DNA from 2 places in the Marinobacter sp. AL4B genome. Region 1 is predicted to be linked to the other one. Evidence: predicted binding sites of a transcription regulator. Region 1 holds the regulator's gene; the other holds the start of a gene.
What was found. The regulator LexA, encoded in region 1, represses DNA repair genes until DNA is damaged. The targets are predictions, from matches to a motif close to CTGTNTNNNNANACAG.
Positions count from the first base shown of each region.

Region 2: imuA (translesion DNA synthesis-associated protein ImuA) is a predicted target of LexA. The motif match lies at 2,733-2,748, and genes of this name have one in related genera.

Region 1 covers NZ_JAILWZ010000011.1:672,266-676,686, reverse strand. The annotation lists gene K5L82_RS07305 (gamma-glutamyl-gamma-aminobutyrate hydrolase family protein) at 1-602, opposite strand, end outside; gene K5L82_RS07300 (amidoligase family protein) at 595-1,596, opposite strand; gene lexA (transcriptional repressor LexA) at 1,767-2,375, shown strand; gene K5L82_RS07290 (cell division inhibitor SulA) at 2,418-2,897, shown strand; gene K5L82_RS07285 (hypothetical protein) at 2,907-3,167, opposite strand; gene K5L82_RS07280 (DUF6586 family protein) at 3,224-3,724, opposite strand; gene K5L82_RS07275 (DUF1329 domain-containing protein) at 3,929-4,421, shown strand, end outside.
Region 2 covers NZ_JAILWZ010000009.1:239,241-243,661, reverse strand. The annotation lists gene K5L82_RS01715 (error-prone DNA polymerase) at 1-603, opposite strand, end outside; gene K5L82_RS01710 (Y-family DNA polymerase) at 603-2,021, opposite strand; gene imuA (translesion DNA synthesis-associated protein ImuA) at 2,026-2,715, opposite strand; gene K5L82_RS01700 (5'-methylthioadenosine/S-adenosylhomocysteine nucleosidase) at 2,951-3,820, opposite strand; gene K5L82_RS01695 (hypothetical protein) at 4,135-4,386, opposite strand.

The sequences.
Region 1 (4,421 bases):
AGTAGCCATTGTTTTCCGGTACTTTCGATAGCTTGAACAAACAAGTCGTTGTCCACCGCGGTAACCCGAAGGCCTTGGCCGAGTTGCTTGATGGCTTGGCTATGAATGCGATTGGCACCAATTCGCCAGCTCTGCATCAATTCCGCTAGCCGACTGCCTGAAACCAGTCTTACGGTTTGCAGTGGTAGCAGCAAAGGTCGATGCCGGGTATTTACCCGAAGAGGCGTGACGTTCTGACACAAAGACCCACCGTGGAAAATATTGATGAACTGCGCTCCGCGGCAGATACCGAGTACCGGAATACCAAGGGCCTCCGCCTGTTCCAGTAATCGGTGATCGGTGTCATCTCTTTTCGGGTTGTACTTGGCTGTCACCTGGGACTGTTGGCCGTAGCGTTCCGGGTGCACGTGGGTACCACCGGAAAGTACCAACCCGTCCAGCAGCGCAACGTTGATCCGTGAGCCAGGGCGAATGTAGTGGGTACGTGCGCCCGACAAGCGCAAACCGAGGCTGATTAGCCTCTGAGCAAGACTTCGTCGGGCGGGGCCACTAATACCGATCGTCAGTCCCGGAATGTCTGTTTCGGTTTCTGTATTAGACATAGCCGTGTTCTTGAAGCCATTGCTGAGTGGTGTCGGTCCAGGAATGGGTCAGGTTGTGAAAGCTCAATTCTTGCGCTTCCCGGAACTTCCTGCGCAGTACCGCCAGATCCTGAGCGTTATTGGCTAGTTTCTCAAGTACCACCCAATCGTTCCAAACGGTGGAAAAATGCCAGTTCGGATTGTCGATGTCGCAGTCTGGAAGCCGGTAATGAAGAGTAGGGCGGCTTTTGATGCGAGGATCTTGCACATACTCGGCCAGATAATCTGCGTCGAGATGAGCAAACAGCGGCAGCAAATCCAGAGCGCGGTTTCGAGTCGGGTTGCTGTCAAGGTAGTCTTTCATCAAACCTCTGATGTCAGGAGCGTAGTTATCCTGCATCAGCTTCTCCGTATATTTAGTGCTCCACGGTTCGATGTAGGTGGTGAACTTGCGACTGATATCGATTTGGTGTCGCGATTTTAGCCACTCATACAAGGCCGCAAACGCTTGCAGATAGCGCACTAGGGTGCCGGGTTCCAAGTCTGGCAGTTCCGGGTTTAGCTGCAGTCCAAATGCAAAATAGAGCGCTTCCCTGCTTCCCAGCGCGCCTAAGTCACGGAGTTCGTCCACCAGCGTTTCCATGATGTGTAGCTTGGACAGTGGCAAGGGCGGGCCCACAATTTCCAAGGGCACAATTTTCTCGGCAGCGAAATCGATGGCATCCATCGCGTGAGAGGCCAGTTCCCGAATGGAAGTGGGCAGCCCTTCATCAGCGAGATTAAGATCTTTGATCGGATCGGAATCCAACTCAATTGTGTAATCACCATCGTTGGTTTTGATGCTTGTGACATACCGGGATTGGAGTTCCGGTTTGCCGCCAAGCAACCGACTGGCATGGTCTATAAGTGCATCATAACTGAGCCCGGATAACTCAATTTCTACTCCAACCTTGCGTTCATTGCCATCAGTGGTGCGCGTGTTGACAGGCATATTGCTGAGTTTTGAAGAGCTCATAGTATGTCGCGGTTCCTTTGAAGACTTTGTTAGCCACCATAACACAGCGGTATGACGTTTCACGTTAGTGGCCACAAATGATCGATAACAGACTTTACACTGGATAAAACACTGTATATAGTCAAATCACTGTATAAAAAACCAGTCATCATTATCTGGAGTGGCCCAACATGAAACTAACTGCCAGGCAGTCCCAAGTACTGGATATTATTCGGCGATATCTTGATGAGACTGGCTATCCGCCAACCCGTGCAGAGATTGCGGCAGAACTGGGTTTTCGTTCAGCGAACGCAGCTGAAGAACACTTAAGAGCTCTGGCGCGCAAGGGCGCTATTGAAATGGTACCCGGGGCCAGTCGGGGCATAAGGCTGCCGGAAGCCGAGCCGGATTTGGGGTTGCCGGTTATCGGTCAGGTTGCGGCGGGTAGTCCGATACTGGCTCAGGAACACGTTGAAGATCATTGCGCACTCCAGCCTAACTTTTTCTCGCCAAAGGCGGATTACCTGCTGCGTGTGCGAGGCATGAGCATGAAAGACATCGGTATTCTTGATGGGGATTTGCTGGCGGTTCACCGGACTCAAGATGTCCAGAATGGTCAGATTGTTATCGCGCGTGTGGGAGACGAAGTCACCGTTAAACGGTTCCGTAAGGATGGCGATAAAGTGTGGTTGATTGCCGAAAACGAAGAGTTCAGCCCCATTGAGGTAGATCTGACGGAGCAAGAGCTTTTCATTGAAGGGCTTGGTGTGGGTGTCATCCGGCGTTCAGAGTTGCACTGAAAGCTGACAATTAGACATGCGAACAACGCAGGTAGGTGAGTGATGGAACAGTTGAGCTTCAATCATAATATGGCGTTTCAACCCGCAGCTGTGATTTCTGCGCAGGCAGCTTCATCGCATTATCGCCGACCTGAATCTCGGCGCACGACCTCGGGGCAGGTCGATCTCAGGGGGAACGTGACTGAGATTATCCTGCCGGAGGGTCAGGTTGAGAATTTTCAGTTGCTGTTGCCGATGTTGACGCAATTGAATCAGGAAAAACGTTGGTTGGCCTGGATAGACCCCCCTCATTCTTTGGTAGGGAAGTGGCAAAACACGCATGGCATTGTGACGGGTGAGATTCTGGTGCTGCGTTCAACACCAGAGATTCCGGCTCAGCAGTTGGCTGAGTTGGCGCTTGGAGCGGGCACCTGCCATGCGGTTGTGTTGTGGACTAACAAGCTGGCGCGCTCTGCGCTCGAGTCGCTGCAAAAAGCTTCTGCGAAAGGAAAGAGTCACGGAGTCGTACTGCGCCAGCGGTAATGTCGAAACCTAGTGGAGCGTGTAGTGAGGTTGGGCGTCGCCAAAGTCGCCTTCCTCGTCGCCCCAATCAACTTCTTCAGAAATAGTTCCGGTGGCTTCGATGCCTGCCGCGATCATAGCTTTTGCGATGCTCATGTCTCGGTCTGCCATCATTTCCTTCGCTTCGGGTGAGAAAGAAATGCGGACCAGCGGTGCGGCATCGTCATCAACGCGACGTAAAGCATAGTCTCCGTTAGGTAATTCAACGATTTCAAAAAACGATGGTGACATTCTTTAGGCCTTTGCTTGGTGCGATTTATTCGTGAGTAGCGGTTCAGGAGAGGTGGTTACCACTCGTTATGTCTGTTTTCTACGGCTCGGGCAAAATCGGTCATGGCCGTCAGGGTGTTTTGCAGGCTCTTGGCTGATCGATCCGCACCATCCTCTGCAGAAACCGCAATGATGTTGTCAGCCGAGACGGTTTTTTTAGGTGTGGGCGGCTGCTTCAGAGTCTTTTCAAGTTGTTCAAGATGAGACCACCAGCTGGCTGGAGAACGCTGTAACGTTTCTAAATCCTCGAGATCTTCAGTCTCGTAGGGGATTCGGGTTCTGAGTGCTTCAAGAGACAGTGGTTCCGAGACTTTTTGCTGATGATGCTGTGCGATCATCACCATCAAGGTGCTTCGGGCTCGCAGCAATAGCTCAATAACGCCCTGCGTCGTGGCTTCATTCAGCATAGTGCTTTGGGGGTTAACTTGAGCTTGCTCAATGGGTTGTTCCAGCTGCGCTAGTAAAATCTTCGCCAGATACAATTTCTGGGAAGTCAGTGAGTACCATTGAGACGCCATAGTTGACCCGTGCTGAATTAAGCCGATCCTTTAAAGTTAGCTGCTTAGCGTATCATTTTTAAACAGGCATTTCTTCCGCCCGTGGTTTGTGCTTAGACACAAGAAACTACAAAGAATTTCTTGAAACGATCGTTTGAATTTGGCAAAAAGGGCCACTTGGAGCAGAGTGCAGGTGCTCAAAAGATCATTGTTGGAGAATAAGGAATGCGAAACCGATTGTTAGCAGTCGTCACTATTGCTGCGTTAAGTGTGTCCGGTTCCGCGTGGGCCACGGTGGCTCCAGAGGAAGCGAAGCGTTTAAAAAGCGAGTTAACACCGGTAGGCGCAGTGCGGGCTGCCAACGATGCCGGTACTATTCCGGCCTGGCAGGGTGGTTTGGCAACCCCTCCAGCAAATTGGAAAGAGGGAAACGTTGAAGTAAATCCTTTTCCCCAAGATGAACCGTTATTCGTTGTAACCCGGGACAACCTGGATTTATACCGGGACAAGCTCACGGATGGTCATATTAAGATGCTTGAGCAGTATGGCCCCAATTTCTTTATGCCAGTCTATAAAACACGCCGAACGGCTGCATTTCCCGAAGAGGTTTATCAAAAATCTTACGAGAATGCGTTGAGTGCTGAGTTGCTCGATAACGGCAACGGTGTCCGAAATACCATTATGACTAGCCCCTTCCCCATTCCCAAAAATGGCTTGG
Region 2 (4,421 bases), on a different contig from region 1:
TTCTCGGCTGTGCATGTGAACTTCGCCGGTAGCTACAATAGGGCAGCGTAAATGGTCGGCCAATTCCCGGATCTGGGCCAGTTGTTGTTCCTCGCCAATTTCCAGAGTGCGGCTGGTGGCAATTCGTAACCGTTGCTCGAACAATCGATGTAACCATTCACCGCAAGCGCGGGTTTCAGTGAAGGTGACGTTTTCCTGAATGGCTGGGAGCCACAAACAAAAACAGTGGTCCAGTTCGTGGGTTTCAATATCTCGCGCGAAGAGCTGGTATTGCCCTTTTTCAGCGCGGCGCCGGCCTGTGGTTATCAGTTTGCAGAGCTGGCCATAACCCTGACGGTCTTTGGCCAATAGGATAAAACGTGGAACGGCAGAGTCAGTAGGGGCATCGTCCAGTTCGAACCAACTGCCGGTGATGAGCTTCACCGGGCTGTCTTTCAGAGCGGCCCAGGCTCTGGGAATGCCGGCTACAGAGCAAGCATCGGTGATGGCGATGGCGCTATAGCCTAATTCCAACGCTCGTTCGGCCAGCTCATGGGGATGCGAGGCCCCAGTCAGAAAGGTGAAGTTACTGAAGCAGAACAGCTCCGCATAGCCTGTAGCCATCAGCCAAACCACCCATGAATGAACCATCCATCTTGATGATCTCGGAAAACCCAAGCCATCTCGCTGCCCGGCAACTGTGCGATGTAATAATCCCGATGAACTCGTTGGCCGTCCCACCAACCACTGCTGATGCGCTCCGGGCCGGAGTGCCAGTGCGTAGGTGTTTGATCTAGGGGCCAGGGGTTTTTCAGTAGCCATAAAGGTCGGTGAGGGAAGGCTGTAGGCTCTGCCGCCGTTTTTTTAGAGGGGTTGCGAACCTCCTCGGCAGACCAAGCACATTCTGGCCGGTGGTCTTCAGAGGGAGACAGTTGTTTTAAAGCCTGGTCTCCCAACCGGGCCTGAAGACGGCTGATCAGCGTGTGCCAGGCTTCGTTCAGATCCTGAGTTTCACCGAGCAAATCTTGCCCTGTTGGGGCTTCACGGCCGATAAATCGCTTGACGGTGAAAGTGAGCGCAATAACCGGCGCGCTCAAGGGTTGCTGAGCAAGCTTCAGGCGGATCAGCTTTAAAAACACGTCGGCCCGATGTTCTGGCCCCGTGGTTCGAATTCGAAACCGTGTCGGTTCTTGGTGCCGGTGCTGCAGTGTCAGCAGTAGAGTGTCGGTATCTTGCTGGCGCCAACAAAGGTCTTCCTCCAACTCTGACAGAATTCGCTGCAACGAGAATAAAAGCCCTTGAGTGTGCTCCACTTCCTGAATGAAATCCGCCCGCTGCCTGAAAATATGGGGTGGCTGCCAAGGTGCTTTGGGGTCTGCGCGGGTGCCCTGAATTTTCTGGATGGTGTTCAACAGTTCTGGTGATAGTCGCCGAGCCAATTCATGAGCGGGCAGAGCGAATACATCCGCAAGTGTGTTAAGCCCCAAGCGTTGCAGACGAGTGCAGGATTTCTTGTCAAAACCGGCGGCTTGCAGCGGTAAGTTGCCAATCGCTGCGAGAATATGGCCTTTGTCTGCTGTGCATTCGCCTTTGCCGGTGAGGGCTAATAACCGAGCCGTCAATGGCGTGTGCCCAATGGCGATCCACGCAGAGAGTTGGCGGTCGGTCAAGGCTTGTTCCACGGTTTGCCAGATGGCTGGTAGACCGCCGTAAAGCTTTTGCAGGCTACTGACTTCCGCCCAAAGACCATCAGGTGGTGACAAAGTAATGTGGGCGGCGTAGTGATACAACCAGCGTGCCTGATCTTCCAGAAGCCATGCTTCCTGTTTCTGATCTGCTTGCATAATATGCAAGTTGGGCGCTAAACCGAGCGCGGTTTTCAGACGCATGCCCACTTCTACACCCAGCTCCCGTGCGGTTGCGCAGGCCTGTTTGATGGTTTGCCCAGCACCATCCACGATCACAATAACGCCCCCGGAATCCTGATTCCGTTGGATGTGGTCCAGTAATAAATGTGGAAAATGCAGGTATAGCCAGAGCATAAGGTTACCGTGTAGTCCCGGCCCACGGGCCCTGAACGATGCGGGTGGAATCGTGGCCGGCAAGGTTGGCCCGGTGTCCCATCGCCAGTGAGCAACGTTGGCCGGGCCAGCTACCACGGCGCTTAATGATGTTAATTTTAAGTTCCTGGCGATCACTCGGAACAAGCTCCAGCCGTAAAGCGGCCGGAGAGTTCTGATCGACATGGCGGCGGCTTCGGAAAAGCACGCACACATTCCCCCCAGCCTCAGAAGCCAGCTGCAACCGGCGAACATCCCGACTGGCCAGTGTGCCCGGCCATGCCAGAACCAGCCCAGTAACGGGAGAACGAAGACAGTTTTCGAGTGTCCATAAAAAGTCGTTTTGGTCTTGAGTAGTGACCATTACCACATGGTCCAGATTAACCCCCTCCCGGGCCAAAGCGGGGGCGTAGGGTGTGTGTGGCGGGTTTAACCAGAAGATGGTTTTGCCCTCGCTGGACACCCGTTGCATGAGCGGCAGCACCAGGTGCAGCTCGCCGATACCACAGGTATCCAGCAGGCATTCGCTCAACGCGCCCTTTGGCCATCCCAAACCGCCGAGTTGATTGTCCAGCGCCTGATACCCGGTGGGTTCCGCGGGTTGAGTAGTCTTCTTGTGTTGGTGGCCCTGCCACACGCGGGCATCCTGAAGAAGGTTGCTCAGCAATTCGCTCATGGGAAATTCTCTGAATACTGTTTATATATACAGTATTCTTAAGAGGTGCCGATTTCAACCGAGCAGAGTGAATGTTTTGTTCTAAAACGTTTCAGGCTCAAAACAGTTTGGTGCGGTTATGACGGTGTTGGCTTCGGAGGGTGTTGAGGTGTTTCTGCAGGATGAAAGGGCTGTATAGGCTAGATGGGTAAGCGCTGCTGAACTGATCGAATCAACAGTCCAGCAGCTAAGTGTTTTACTGGTTTTTCAAAAACGAAATATATTCCTGAACCACTTCATAGACATATTCCTGGTTCGCCGCTGCTGTGTCTGGATTGTAAGCACCGTCATTTGTTTTGTTATTGGACAAGATGCGAATCGCCAAAAATGGGATGCCGTATGCTTTTGAAATCATCGCTGATGAGGCCGATTCCATTTCTTCGACGGAAGTACCGTAGTTTTTATGGAACCAATTGATGCGATCTACCTCGTTGTTCCATAAATCTGCTGAACCAATGGTTCCTTCAACCACATTGCCTTTTTTGTAGCGGTTTTTTACTTTTTTCGCTATTGCGAAAAGATCAGGATCTGCTTCGTAGTAACGTGCTTTTTCAGCGTTGGGGTCTTCACCAGCGCTTCCTTCCGAAGCCATAACATCCATGGGCAACCAATCCGTCGCAACAATGCCGTCTCCCTCTGCACGATCGCGGGTTTTCATGGAGCCTATGTTAACCGTGCGCTCACCCAAAACGATGTCAAAAACATTGAGATCGGGATCATGACCGCCAGATGTGCCTTGGTTGATGATGGCAGCCGGGTTGTATTTGAGGATCGCAACGGCGGTTGCGGCTGCCGTGTTCTCCATACCTTTCCCGGTTTTAGAAACAATGACGGGATAGTCATCTACGGTGCCAATATAAAACTCAAACGTTGATCCCGATTTTTCGGTTTCAACGTTCTCGAGACGAGCCGCAAATTTTTCAGCCTCGATTGGCATGGGCCCCTGAATCAATATAGGGCGTTTCGTACCTTCTTTGGTGTTGAGGTCGTTTGCTGAGACTCCTCCTGCCAATGCCAATATCGAAACCACGGTTATTAGCACGCGTTTGCTCATCTTCATTGCCATTTTTCTGACCTTGTTTTTTGCTTGAGGGGTTATGGGCCCTTGGATTGCTTGGGCACAAAATAAGATTCGGAAAGGTTCGATGGTGAGATTTTAGGTGCCGAAGCCTATCTATCTAGACCTTGGGTTTCAAGTGTATCGCGAAGGTGGGAGAGGGGGGGATGTTGATGTGGCTGTTTGTTTCCAGCTATCTGTCTAATAAATAGGTGCAATTTCCGGCTCATGGAGAAGTTCATGCTTCACTCACTTGCATGAGCAATGAGCTACCCCAAGAGCCGTGTGATCAATAAAGGCTTTGTTCAAACCCTTCAATACAATCAACCAAGCCCTTCTGTTTGTACTTCACCGCGAATGACGATCTGGCCGCTGTAAGGCGCCGGTTCCGCATTTTTGTGTTCGGCAAACCCTTCCCTGATCTCTCCCCGAATGACAGTTTGTCCGCTGTAGGGAGATGGCTGGGACTGCTCCAGGCTGGTCTGATCTGATTTGCGATCCGCCAAGCTGGCATTTGCGGGCAGGGCGGCAACGGCAAAGAGGGAAGCGAAAGCAACGAGAGCAAATTTACGCATGTCTGTATCTCCAGAATAAGTTGGTTTGAATCATT